Regions from separate parts of the Paraburkholderia sp. NPDC080076 genome, predicted to be linked through region 1. Evidence: riboswitches for the same ligand, from Rfam matches in the RefSeq annotation. Region 1 holds a riboswitch; each other region holds the start of a gene.
The links. Region 1 has a riboswitch for manganese ahead of ACQKRQ_RS14365 (TMEM165/GDT1 family protein). Riboswitches for the same ligand answer to the same signal wherever they lie in the genome.
Positions count from the first base shown of each region.

Region 1 (4,508 bases):
CTGATCGGTTGCATAAACGCTGTAGTAATTTGCAACCAGGTGATCGTTATCACACGAATGCTTCGCGTCGCAAAGAAACGCCAGCCCGGCGAGCGACGTCTCCGGTGGCACAGGAGCGAATGCGTTCGGTATGTTCGGCAGATCCGCCGTGGTGCGCTCAGTATCGATCGTCTGATGCTGATATTCGAATCCCGTGAGCAGCGTGTGTTTGACGCTGCCGGTCCCAAACCGCCACACCGGCTCCAGCTGATAGTCGAAACTGTTATCCGAATCATCCTGCCGCCGTAGCTGCCGGCCGACCACTTCATTGCCGCTCACCTTCGTACTCGTGCTATCGCCATTGCCGAGCACATCGAGGCTTCGGTGCAAATACGAGAAGCGGTTATTGATAGTCAGAAAGTCATTGACCTTCCACTCGTCGGTGAGCGTCGGGCGGACGTAGTCGCCGCGCGCGAACGCAAAGGGCGTCGAATACTTCGAATCGATTGATACGTTCGTGATGGGTGAGCCATGAAAATAGATCAGACCATACGAGTCAGGCGTTTCGTGAATGTCGCGCGCATCGAGTGAGAAATTGATCTTGTGATTGTCGAGCTTCCATTCGAAGGCGGGTCTGATTTCCTCGTCACGGCTCGCCAGATCGCGAAATCCATCGGAACGCGATACGGTTGCATCGACCCGATAGTTCAACCCCGATATGCCTGTTGGTCCCGTCACGTAGCCGCTACCGGAGATCGTGCCAAACGAGCCCGACTGTATATTGCCGCCGTAGTGGAAGTCGGAAGATGGCGTGTAGTGGACGATATTGATCGTGCCTCCCGGCGGACCACTGCCGAACAGCGCCGACCCCGGGCCTTCCAGAATCTCGATGTGCTCGACACCGTTCAACGAATGCGAGATGCCGCCCAAAAGGTCTCCGTCGGAGAATCCGTCGTTGTAGATCTGCGCGTTCAGGCCGCGAATCAGAAAATGGTCGTAATAGCCCTTCGTATCCTGACCACCGACATTCACACCGCTGGCGTTGCTGACGCCTTGCCGAAGCATCGTCGCGCCCTGCTCGGTCATCAGCGCGCGCGGGATCACCTGCACGCTTGCCGGCAAATCCTTGAGCGCGGTTCCTGTCTTGCTTACGGCGGCAACCTGGTCTGGGTCGTTCACGTTATCGTCCTGAATGACTTGCCCGGGTGTTGCCGCGCGAACCTGTACGGGCGGCAGTGTCGGCGCGTCGGCGACACCGTCCTGTTCGCCGCCCGATGGCAGTGAGTCCTGTGCCGCAGCCGAATGCGCCAGCGTCAGTGCAATAAGTGAAGTGGTCAGTCCCACGCTCGCCCTTTTCCCAAACCTTCGGACATCCACTTTCTTCACGTTTCATTCTCCTGTCTCATTTGTCTGTTGCCGGTTCGCGACCCTGCTTGCGCCCCTACGTAGCGGCTGCCAACGCAAGCGCGTCCGCATAGAAATCCTTCTTCAGAATGCAAATCATTACGATTTATATTCATAAGAAATCTGATTTTTCTTCCTGTTATTCAAGGTTGAGACCCCCGTCGACGGAATCTGCCGTGGAAGTCCACTTCGTGCCGTTGCAACTCGTCGCCCGCTCTTGCCCGCGTCTGGCTGACAAAGCGAAAGGGAACCATGACGGCTCCCTGTGAACGGTATCGGTAGGATTTTTATTCCCGCTGGACGAGCGCCACCAATTACAGTCGGTTACAACGGCCCCAATGCTCGCCCTTAACTGGCGCCCTTGCCTCCGTCTGCCAGATTCCGCATTCGTAACCTCACGCCGTTCCGTCTCGACGCACTGGCTTTCGGAAAGCTGACGATTTGCGTTACCGGGCCAGGACACTGTAGAATCGCCCCTCTCATTGGGGAGTAGCCGCCTCGAGCGCAATGTTCGAGGGTGCCCGTCAACATACTTGGTGGTCGACAGACCGCCATGGCGTGCACAGCACTATGCCTGGCAAGACCGATGACTCGCATTCCGACCTGACCGGGTCGCCGGAATGCGCGTCATCGCGTACTTATTGCGCGGCCCGGCCCACAACCTATGCAATCGTTCCTCGTTTCGACCAGCGTGGTCGGCCTAGCCGAAATCGGCGACAAGACCCAACTGCTGTCCTTGGTGCTCGCTGCCAGATATCGCAAGCCCATTCCGATTATTCTCGGCGTCTTTGTCGCAACGCTCGTCAATCATGCGGCGTCCGGCGCGTTGGGGGCATGGCTCGCGAGCGTTCTGAGCCCCACGATCCTGAACTGGGCGGTCGTCGCATCATTTGCCGTCATGGCCGTCTGGATTCTGATCCCCGACAAGCTCGACGGTGCCGAGGCGGTGTCGACCAGGCATCCGATGGGCGTGTTCGGCACCACGGCTCTAACGTTCTTTCTGGCCGAAATGGGTGACAAGACGCAGATCGTAACGATCGCTCTGGCTGCGCGATTTCACGAGTTCTTCGGGGTGGTCGCCGGCACCACGCTCGGCATGATGCTGGCAAACGTGCCCGTCATCTACCTGGGGCACAAGTTCGCCGACCGTCTGCCAACCAAGGCGGTCCACATTCTGGCCGCCGTCATCTTCGTTGTCCTCGGTGGCTTTGCCCTCAGGACGGCGCTATATCCGCACGAGCACCCGCTGTTCTAGGTCGAAGGGTTGCTTTTGTATGATCGAGGCGCGTGCCGTCCGCGGTCGCCTGAGATGCCCTCCAAGATCACAGAGCCGGCCCCGAAATCTGTTGCCTACGATGTTGGACCAGTTACTTCAGCACGGCTGATAAACACGCTCTGACGAACGCTAAAGAGTCAAAGTGCCCGCACTGCCTCGCGGGCACTGTTTTGATGAACACCTTTTGCAAACACGCGAAAGGATGCGTTGCCGAAGATTTCCAGCGTGCCGTTGCGCGTTCGAGAAAAAAGCAGCCCTACCGTTCCGGTTTTCACCTTTGTAAAGGAAAGCGTGCTTGCATCGGGCGATGGGTATACAGTCAGTACATGGGTCGCACTTAGTGTCCCTTGTTCTGGAATCATCATGCGATCACAAATCAAAAATGCAGCACGTACGTCTGGCAACGTGAGCGAATATGCTCTGTCGCGTCAGGCACAAGCACTCTCCCTCGAACAGGCGGATCGTGCACGGGCGGAAAAACGACGCGTCAATGATGCCCGCATCGATTCAAACGCAAGCAAGTGGCGCTATTCAGCGCCGTCGGCAGAGCGTTGACGCCGAGGTCTCTGACCACATCCACTTGATTGACCGGCAAGCCTACTGGCATGCGGCACGCGGCCGTTTCGGATTCGCACACTGACTGCAGGGCCTGAAGAGTCAACGGCGGCACTTGCCACTGGCTCAGCGAACGCGTTTCTGTATCGTCCTGTCCGAATCGTGTCTCGCCGCTTTCACTCGTTGCTTCGGTCGGTGCAACGCAACTATTCCGGACGTCGATGCCGGCGGCACTTCGTGTACGAAAAAGATCGTACGCGCTGACGTGCAAAGAAGAGCGTGCCCCGAACTACGTATGTGCCCCGTCGCCGACGCTATGGGACGGATGCCGACATCCCGTTGGTGAAGCCGTTTTCTTTTGGTAGGAGAGAATCATGAATGATGATCAGGTCAATACAGAGGAATTGGAAGAAAACAGAAGGCGAAGAGAAGCCGCGGAAAATGCGACGGATGATGGCATGCCAGTGGTTGTGGAAGAAAAGGAGCGCGACACGGACTCGGCTCAATTCGTAACGACCAAACGATGGATCAGGCACACGGGAAATGCCCGTAGGAACTGGATATTCACGGGCCTGCGGCGGAACTCGATCTTGATTCGCCACGTATGAATGCCTCGCAGCGTCGTTGTCCATTTCCACGCGAGAAACAAGGCTTTCGCGGTACGGCACCGTACGGACATGCTCCCGCATGCCAGATAAAGTGGAAACGACAATTGCAATGGTGCAGTGATGCACCGCGAATCGCACATATGGCCGTTAAAGCGTCCATGTGGTGATTTCCATTTGGATAGTGTCGATATGGGCGAAACGAAAATTTCGCTGTCGCATGTCCACATCCAGATGTTGATGGCCGACAGCGTATGCGTATAGAGGCTTGAGCACGGTCCGTGACGCGCTCGGCATGGCTATGCGCGGCAATGGCCAACGCCAAAAACGGTGAGTGATCATCGAATACCAAGCGGTAATTCGTTGCCTGCGCGCTTCGGCCGCTTCGTCGGCGATCTCCACACCCTCCTTTCCGAGGCTCCCGGCACAGCCCCACGCAATCGCCTAAACCGGGCGAGCGACTCGCCTTCCACCCTGAACGCCCGCTCACAAAAGCGAGCCATGAAACGTTGATGCAACGCTTCGCGCGACACTGTTCGCCAGCACTGAAGTCAACTCTCGACGGGATGCCCGGCAAGTCCCTCTACTACGCCGCCCTTTCCGGGCGAACCTTGAGCATCACACTGAGTGGACAAACGTAGGTAAGCTGCTGCCAGCCTTCGGAGTTCTTCCTCAGACGCGTCCTCGAT
Region 1 is NZ_JBNNWQ010000003.1:458,979-463,486, reverse strand. Features, by position in the region: gene ACQKRQ_RS14370 (TonB-dependent receptor) at 1-1,323, opposite strand, end outside; yybP-ykoY riboswitch at 1,856-2,038, shown strand; gene ACQKRQ_RS14365 (TMEM165/GDT1 family protein) at 2,048-2,638, shown strand; gene ACQKRQ_RS14360 (hypothetical protein) at 2,797-3,024, opposite strand; gene ACQKRQ_RS14355 (hypothetical protein) at 3,023-3,214, shown strand; gene ACQKRQ_RS14350 (hypothetical protein) at 3,589-3,822, shown strand; gene ACQKRQ_RS14345 (hypothetical protein) at 3,970-4,221, opposite strand; gene ACQKRQ_RS14340 (low affinity iron permease family protein) at 4,371-4,508, opposite strand, start outside.

Region 2 (4,508 bases), on a different contig from region 1:
GAAGGGTTTGGAGTATCCGCACGTGTTTCTGGTGGGCGTCGAGGAAGGCATCATGCCGCATCGCGGCGGTCCGGACGACGAGCCAATCGACGACGCGCGCATCGAAGAAGAACGCCGGCTGATGTACGTGGCGATCACGCGTGCGCAACGCAGCCTGCATCTGAACTGGTGCAAGAAGCGCAAGCGCGCGCGTGAAACGGTGGTGTGCGAGCCGTCGCGCTTCATCCCCGAAATGCTGCTCGACGATGCCCCGCCGCCGACGCCCGAAGAAGCGCCGATGTCGCCGAAAGACCGGCTCGCGAGTTTGAAGGCGCTGTTGCAGAAGCCTTGAGTGGGCGCTTCGAAACGTCGAGTGCGCAGCCGCTCGCGGACAGCGCCCAACCTGGCGCATAACGCGAATCTCGTAGGCCTGTCTGTTGGCCGAGATATAAAAAAATCCCTGCGCCGCGTCGCCACGGTGCAGGGATTTTTTGTCACGCGGCAAACGCCGCGAGCGGTGCGTCTTACTTCACCGCGCTGACCATGTAGTCGACGGCGGCCTTCACGTCCGCGTCGGAGGCAGTCGAGCCGCCCTTCGGAGGCATCGCGCCCTTGCCGTGCAGCGCGTAGTTATAGACCGTGTCCATTGGCTCTTTCAGACGCGGTGCCCAGGCGTCCTTGTCGCCGAACTTCGGTGCGTTCAGCACGCCAGCCGCGTGACAGGCCTGGCAAACCTGCTGATACAACGCCTTGCCGGCTTGCGACGCGTCCGCGCTTTGCGTGCCGCCCGCTGCCGGCGCGGCCGCTTGCGGCACGCTGGCCATGGCGGCCATCGCTGCGGCGGCCTGAGCCGCGCCCGCGTCGGAAGCGCCGGCCGGCGCCGCGGCCGCTGCACCGGACGCCGCAGCGGCGCCTGCTGCCGGCTGAGCCGGTTCAGGGAAGCTTCCGCCCGAATTGTTGGCCATATAGGCGACCGCGCGGGCGATCTCGAAATCGCTGTAGTCGTCCGGGCTGGTGCCGCCGCGCGGCGGCATCGCGCCTTTACCGGTGAGGGCAGTGTGCAGCAGCGTGTCGAAGCCTTGCGCGATGCGCGGCGCCCAGTCGGCGGCATTGGTAAATTTCGGCGCGCCTGCCGCACCCGACGCGTGACACGCGGAGCACACGGCCTTGTAGACTTCCTCGCCGCTCTTGTAGACGCGCGGCGCGTTGGCGTCGCGAATGTCGACCTGGGCGAACGGCTTGATGCGGGCGGTGACCTCGGCTTCGGAGAGAGAGTCGGTGCCGGCGCCGGTGCGCGTCGAATTGTCGACGTAGATCACTAGCAGAACGATGATGACGATCGGTACCGCAAAACTGGCAATGATCGCGGCGACGAGCTGTCCGGGGGTTTTGATCGGGGCTCCGTGTGGTGCTTCGCTCATGCTTGTCTCGTCTCCGTGGGTATGTGAGCGGTACAGCGTGACGGCAACTTCTTGTTCTTTAATCAGCCACGGACGATTATAGACGGAACATTTCGACGGCGGCGAGGGGCGCGGCGGGGTGTTCAGCAGGCGTTTACCCGCATCGCGAGGGTTGTCGGAAAGCCGCCGGACCCGGTGATTGGGGCCGTCCGGTGGACGGTGTGGCCGAAACCGGGTATCCTTTCGGTCTCGCTTTGGCGTCGCATCCGTTCTGGTTGCCGCGCTTTCGTGTTGAAGCGCCCGTAGCTCAATGGATAGAGTACTGCCCTCCGAAGGCAGGGGTTGCTGGTTCGATCCCAGCCGGGCGCACCATAGAGAGTCGATCTCGTTCAAGGGCTTACGCAGAATGCGCTAAGCCCTTTTGTTTTTTGCGGCCTCGTCGTGTCCCGACTTCCTTCATCCTTTGAAGGAGAGCGCGTCAACATACTTGGCCTGCGGGTCATGGCGCGTTCGACCGCGTCGGTTTGGCGAGACCATTGACGCACTGCCTCGTTCTGGTCGGACGGGCGGCGGTGCGTCATTGGTTTGTCATCTACGTCCGACCGCGGAGTTGCCCTGTGAAACATCGTCGTACCCTGCCAGTCTCCCCTTCCGCCCGTCCGCCGCGCCGCTGCTTCTGCGTGTATGCGGAGCGCCGCGCATGACCGGTCTCCTGTTCGAACTTGGCATCATGCTGGTCGTCATTCTGGTGGCGGCCGAGCTCTTCACCAATGCGCTCGAGCATCTGGGCGAACGCCTCAAGATTTCCGAAGGCGTAACGGGTTCGCTATTCGCCGCTGTCGGCACAGCGTTGCCCGAGACGCTAGTGCCGCTGCTCGCGATCGCCGGCGGCACGACGGATAGCGCGGTCAATCAGGAGATCGGCGTCGGCGCGATTCTCGGCGCGCCGCTGATGCTCTCCACCCTCTCCACCTTCCTCATGACGCTCGCGATTCTCGGTTCACGCGGCGCGCGCGGCTGGGTCGCGCCAGAGCGTACGGGTTTCACGCGCGACCTCAACTATTTCCTGTGCGCGTTCGTGCTGGCTGCCGCAGCGATGTACGTGCCGCACGAGCAGATGATGGTGCGCGCGTTCTTCAGCGTGGCGCTGGTCGGCGTGTACGTCACTTATGTGGTGATGACCTTCCGCGCATCGAATGATCTGGTCGATGCCGGTCACGGCACCGAAGCGCCGGGCAAGATGCTGATCGCGCGCCTTGGCGTGCCGACCAATCTCGCGACCATCGTGGTGCAACTGGCGCTGGCCGTCGCGCTGCTGGTGTGGGGCGCGGAAGGCTTCATCCATGGTGTGCGCGGCGTGTCGCAGGCGCTTGGGGTGTCGCCGCTGCTGCTCTCGCTGCTGATCATTCCGATCGCCACCGAGTTGCCCGAGAAGGTCAACAGCATTCTGTGGATTCGCCGCGGCAAGGACACGCTGGCGTTCGGCAACATCACCGGCGCGATGGTGTTCCAAGGCACCTTGCTGCCAGCGATCGGTATTCTGCTGACGCCGTGGGTGCCGCGCATCGAAGTGGTGACCGGCATCGTGATCACGCTCGCGTCGGCGGCGTGGCTGCGGCTCAACGTGCGCGAGCGCGGCGTGCCGGTGTGGGCGTTGCTGGTTTGCGGCGTGCTCTATGCCACATATCTGGCGATTACGCTGAGTCGCTAGACGCGGCGCTAAAGCCATACATTGCGCGACAACTCTAACAACCGCTGAAGGCCGCTTACGAGTGGCCTTCAGCGGTTCAGGCTCAGTTCGCCGGGGGCGTCGCCGGCGCCGCTGCCGTCGTCGCGCCTTCAGGCTTGAACACGGTCTTCCAATCATCTTTCATATCGACGACGAGCCAGCCTTTCGCGCCGGCCTCGTCCAGACCTTTGTCGAGCTTGCCGCTCTTCGCCGCGCGGTCGTACGCGTATTCGCGTTGCGCGTCTGTGTGATGCACGAGCGCCGCGAGGCGCGGGCCGTCGCCTGCCGAGGTCCATTCGAGCATCGGCGCGTCGCCGTCCGCGTTACCGAACGCGATCACCGGACGCCGGCCGATCACGCGATCGATGGCAAGCGGCTTGGCCGAGCCGTCGACCAGCGTGTCGACTTGCGCGAGGCGCGTCAGCGAGACCGCGCCGTTGCTCTGGCCGTAGCGATACTTCACGGTGCTGCCGATCACCTGCTCGGGCGGAATGCCGTACATGCGCTGAGCCACGTCGCGGACGAACTCGACGTCGCCGCCCGTCACCAGATAGGTCTTGAAGCCGTTCGCGCGCAGATAGGCGAGCAACTCGAGCATGGGCTGATACGCGAGATCGACGTAAGGCCGGTTGAAGCGCGGGTCGCTCGCGGCATCGAACCATTCGTGCACGAGTGCGGCGAACTGGTCGCCCGTCAGGCCGGCGTGGGCCGCCGCCAACACCCGCATCGAACCGGCGTCGCCGCTTGCCGCCACATTCTTGAGATTGCCTTTGAGGATCGAGCGGAACGGTTCCTGACGCTTCCATTCCGGATGCCGCGCGGCCACCGTCTTCACACGTTGCAGCGCGAACACCAGTTGCACCGAGGCCGGTTGCTCCGGCCACAGCGTGCCGTCGTTATCGAACACGGCAATCCGGTCGGCGCGCGGGATGAAGTCCTTGGACTCGGGCGTCGTCACCAGCGTGACGAAGTCGACGATAGAGCGTTTGGTCTTCGTGTCGTTCCATGACGCCAACCCGGCGGCCGTCGCTGCACCGGTCTGCGACATGGCGTCCTGGCGCGGCGTCACGGAGCAAGCGGAAAGCAGGACAACTGTGAAGGCAATGCAGTACCGGTGCAACGTGCGAATCATGAAAGCCTCATCGAAAGCGGTGGGTCGAATTCAAGCGAGCGCAAGTCTAATAGGCCAAAGCGGTTATTGCAGCCCTTGTGGGATTTTTTCGACATGACGGTTGAGCCTGTTCCGCCATAAAAAATGCCAATTGAATAAGCGGGGAAGTCGGACCCGATTGATCTGGCTTTCAGCCGTGTTACAAATTTATCTCTGTAATTTCCAGAATCGTTGCTAGTATTCCTAACCATGCCAGCGTGGTGAATCTTCTTCTTTCCGCATGCTTCGT
Region 2 is NZ_JBNNWQ010000002.1:929,257-933,764, forward strand. Features, by position in the region: gene ACQKRQ_RS11470 (UvrD-helicase domain-containing protein) at 1-331, shown strand, start outside; gene ACQKRQ_RS11475 (c-type cytochrome) at 504-1,400, opposite strand; tRNA gene ACQKRQ_RS11480 (tRNA-Arg) at 1,676-1,751, shown strand; yybP-ykoY riboswitch at 1,825-1,988, shown strand; gene ACQKRQ_RS11485 (sodium:calcium antiporter) at 2,080-3,090, shown strand; gene ACQKRQ_RS11490 (HAD family hydrolase) at 3,173-4,240, opposite strand.
Region 2: it holds a riboswitch for manganese, as region 1 does, so the genes downstream of both, ACQKRQ_RS11485 (sodium:calcium antiporter) here and ACQKRQ_RS14365 (TMEM165/GDT1 family protein) in region 1, are expected to answer to the same signal.

Region 3 (4,508 bases), on a different contig from region 1:
TCGCGCCAATGCCCATCGCCGTGATGCTGGTTGCGCCGAGTGTTTTCGATAGTGCGTGGCCTTCTTCCGCGTCGGCGCTTCCTACAATATCGGCGACGGATTTTCGTGCCATGTAGCTCGTATCAGCCATGATGAGTCGTCCCGTTCAAATGGTGTTTGGGAACGAGCCGACTCGGTTTGCTTCGGCTCGCGGAGCACGACAAAAACATCTGTTACTGAAGACTAGCGGGTAAAGAAAAGAGGAATAGCAAATTCAGTGTATTCCGAATTAAAAGCAAAGTGAATGTTTGATTCTCTCGTGCCTGCGGACGATGCCTTTTGCTCGCGTTCTTATGCAATCTTCAAATCTCCACGCGTGCCCCCAACTCAATCACTCGATTTGCCGGCAGCTTCAGATAAGCCGCAACGTTACCCACGTTATGCAACATGACTGAGAACAAACGCTCCCGCCACATCGCCATGCCGCTATCACGAGTGGGCACCAAGGTCGCACGGCTAAGGAAGTAGGAAGTCTCCGCCGGCTCGAATGTCAAACCTTGCGACTTACAAATTTCAAGCGCGCGCGGCAAGTCGACCTCGTCCATGAAACCATACGTGATCGTGACCTGGTAGCAGTCCGAATCTAGCGGGTGCACACTCACGCGCTCACTCGTAGGCACCCACGGTATCTCCTCATTGTTCACGGTCACGAAAACGACACGTTTGTGCAGCACGCGGTTATGCATCAAATTGTTGATCAACGAATGCGGCACGCCATCAGGATCGGGCGATAGAAAGATTGCCGTGCCGCCGCATCGCATCGGCGAGTCCTTCAACAACGTGGCCAGATAGGGCTTGAGCGGCATCGTCCCGGCCCTCACGCGCGCTTCGGCACGCATCATCTCCCAGCCTCGTCCCCAGGTCGCCATGATCGTGTAGATGATCAGCCCGACGAGGAGCGGGAACCAGCCGCCCTGCATGAGCTTCAGCAGATTCGCGGAGAAGAACGCCGCGTCGATCACGAAGAAGAAACCGGTCGCAAACACGCATAGCAGCCAGTTGTAATGCCACGCGTAGCGAATGACGAAGAACGTCAGGATCGTCGTAATCAGCATCGTGCCGGTGACAGCGATACCGTACGCGGAGCCGAGCGCCGTGGATGAACCGAAGCCGAGCACAGCCGCCACGACGGCGGCCAATAACGTCCAGTTGATGCCTGGCACGTAGATTTGCCCCATTTCTCTTTCCGACGTGTAGACGACATTCATGCGCGGCAAAAAGCCGAGTTGCATCGCCTGCTTCGTCATCGAATACGTGCCGGAGATAACGGCTTGCGACGCGATCACGGTCGCGACCGTCGACAGCACGATCATCGGATACAGCGCCCATTGCGGAAACAGTTTGTAGAACGGATTTTGCAGCGCGCCCGGATCGGCAAGCAGCAACGCGCCCTGCCCCAGATAGTTCAACGCAAGCGCGGGAAACACGAGGCCGAACCACGTCAGCCGGATCGGCCTCGCGCCGAAATGTCCCATGTCCGCATAGAGCGCTTCCGCGCCGGTCAAGGACAGAACGACCGCACCCAAAGCAACGAACGCCAGCCACCGATGATGCAGGCAAAACGCCAGCCCCGTGAGCGGATTGAGCGCGACGAGAATTGCGGGCGCGCGCATCAAGTTGATGACGCCCACCACGGCAAGCACGATGAACCAGAGCACCATTACCGGTCCGAACACGATGCCGATACCGGCTGTGCCGCGCTTCTGCATCAGGAACAATGTGACCAGCGCAACCAGCGTCACGGGAATCACACAGGTCTTGAGAAACGGCGCGGCGACCTGAAGACCCTCGACCGCGCTCAACACCGAGATCGCCGGCGTGATCACACTGTCGCCGTAAAAGAGTGCTGCACCCATGATGCCGACACCCAGCAACATATGGCGCAAGCGCGGCCGCGTGGCAACCGACGACGCGGCCAGCGCCAGCAGCGCCATGATCCCACCTTCGCCGTGATTGTTCGCGCGCAGAATTAACGTGACGTATTTGAGCGAGACGACGACGATCAGCGACCAGACGATCAGCGAGACAATGCCGACCACGTTTAGCGCGTTGAGCGACAGTCCGTTGACTGGATCGAACACCGTCTGCAGCGTATAGAGTGGACTGGTGCCGATATCGCCATACACCACACCCAATGCTGCAAGCGCGAGTGCGGGCATCGCCGGCCGCTGATGCCCGCGCCCGCCGGAATGGCCCGCATCGGGCGCGGCGGATACTGACTGGCTCATGTCTCGCTCCAGTTTCGCGTTCTCGCGGTGCAACAATTGGCATTGGCCGATGCACGTGCGGAACCGATTCATGCTCTTGTCAGGCCTCGTTTTTTTCGAGGAGTCGCCTGCGTCCCCACGCAACAGTCAGCGCCGCCGAAGCAACTTCCGTACGAGGAACGGGCGTCCCGTTGCCCTGTCGCCGGACGCGCATTCGTATTGTTCTGATGTTTTGCGTACCTGCCTTCCGCGAACGTGACCTGTCTCTTTTCCTGAAGGACGGTGTGCCACTAATTCAACATATACCATCGGCCGATTGCCACGCTACTGATACATGAAGTGGCGACAGATTTATTTCGTCTCCACATACGCGAGGCGCGATCCGTATTACATAAGGCTTTCGGTGTGATATGCTCGCACCTGTCTTTGGGGAGTAGCCGGCTTCTACCCAGAAGCGCCTGCGTCAACATTCTCGGTCGCGCAGACCGTGGTGCAGGTAGCCCTTTGGTTGGCAAGACCATCGACACACCACGCGACCGGTCGGGCGCGGAGGTGTGTCGCGGTTTTCCGCCCGACCTCGAGCCCTCCTCTCATGAATCCTGTCGCAACGCTGTTCCTTGCTTTCGCCATGTCCACCGACGCCTTTGCGGCCGCAATCGGCAAAGGCGCCACGCTCAAACGTCCTCATTGGCGTGAGGCTGTCAGGACGGGACTCATCTTCGGCGTCATCGAAGCGCTGACACCCCTGGTCGGATGGTTCCTCGGCAAAGCTGCAGCGCAATACGTTTCCGCATGGGATCACTGGATCGCGTTTGCGCTGTTGCTGGTCCTCGGCGCCCGCATGGTTTTCAATAGCTTTGCCGCCAAGGAAATCGAGGCGGCGAAGCCGTCGACTCATTCGTTCTGGTTACTGGCGCTGACCGGCTTTGCCACGAGTATCGATGCCATGGCGGTCGGTGCGGGCCTCGCCTTCGTGGACGTCAACATCTATTCCACTGCCGCCGCGATCGGGCTCGCCACCATGACAATGGTCACGATCGGTGTGATGCTTGGCCGTGTCATCGGGCATGTGGCCGGTAGGCGTGCAGAGTTGGCGGGTGGCGTCGTGCTGATTGGTATTGGCAGCACTATCCTGGCTGAGCATCTGAAGATCATCGGCTAGACGGTGGTTGACGGCCGCCGGCTGCTCCACCTCTTGCGGCGCAATCGACGACTGGCGCGCGCGCCGCCTGTATCATGGCGGGCTTGCGTCCGACCTGAAGTCCGCGCAAACGCATCCACCCACGACAACCCAGAGGAAGATTGGCATGACGGCCGCAACGCAATTCGATCAGGTTTCCATTGTTAAACGAGCCAACGTCTACTTCGACGGCAAGTGTGTCTCGCACACCGTTCTCTTTGCCGACGGCACGCGCAAAACGCTTGGCGTGATCCTGCCCGGCGCGCTGAACTTCGGCACTGATGCGCCGGAACTCATGGAAGTGCAGGCCGGCCAATGCCGCATCCGCCTCGAAGGCAGTGACGAGTGGAAGACGTATGGTGCGGGCGAGTCGTTTTCGGTGCCCGGGAAAAGCCGCTTCGATATCGACGTGATCGAAACACTCGACTACGTCTGCAGCTATCTGTAAAACGTGTCGCGTCGTACGACATTGGTACGGCGCACGCATTCAAGCGTGTGATCGATGATCGCCGGTTGGGCACGAGCCGCAACCCAACCGACGAAAAGACGATTCCGAATCGAAGCTTCCGTTGAGATCAACGGCGCTTCATCTTGATCACGCGCGAAATCTGACCAAGCGTAAAGCCAGTGTTCTGCACGTACTTGGCGTAGTCGATCGGAGCAGTAAACGATTCCTCGGTGACGTACTCGCCCATGTAACGGAATCGATCAGTCGCTGTTCGGACAAAAACAGGCAGTGGGTCGGTCTGTCGCGCGAGCGTTCGGCCTGCCGCTCGTGCAGCGGCGCTGCCATCGCAGACGATCACATCCGGTGCATACGGGTTGAGATCCTGACGCAATCGCGCAGCGACGACCTTGCCGCCCTTCACGGGCAAGAATGCCTGTTTGCATCCTCCCGTCACCCGATGAATATCTTCCCGAGAATACTCTTTTCCAATATCAAACATGATTTTTCTCCCAAGAATGACGCCTGGCTTTAAAGCAGTGGCATCAAGCGGAGCGATGATATCGGCCTGTACCTAAATCCCTTGTATAAAGCACGAGCTTCTTGATAAAGAAGGCATGCTGGTTGAGCGAAACAG
Region 3 is NZ_JBNNWQ010000011.1:162,411-166,918, reverse strand. Features, by position in the region: gene ACQKRQ_RS33945 (amino acid permease) at 1-130, opposite strand, end outside; gene ACQKRQ_RS33940 (potassium transporter Kup) at 342-2,267, opposite strand; yybP-ykoY riboswitch at 2,663-2,829, shown strand; gene mntP (manganese efflux pump MntP) at 2,839-3,408, shown strand; gene ACQKRQ_RS33930 (pyrimidine/purine nucleoside phosphorylase) at 3,554-3,874, shown strand; gene ACQKRQ_RS33925 (hypothetical protein) at 4,002-4,373, opposite strand.
Region 3: it holds a riboswitch for manganese, as region 1 does, so the genes downstream of both, mntP (manganese efflux pump MntP) here and ACQKRQ_RS14365 (TMEM165/GDT1 family protein) in region 1, are expected to answer to the same signal.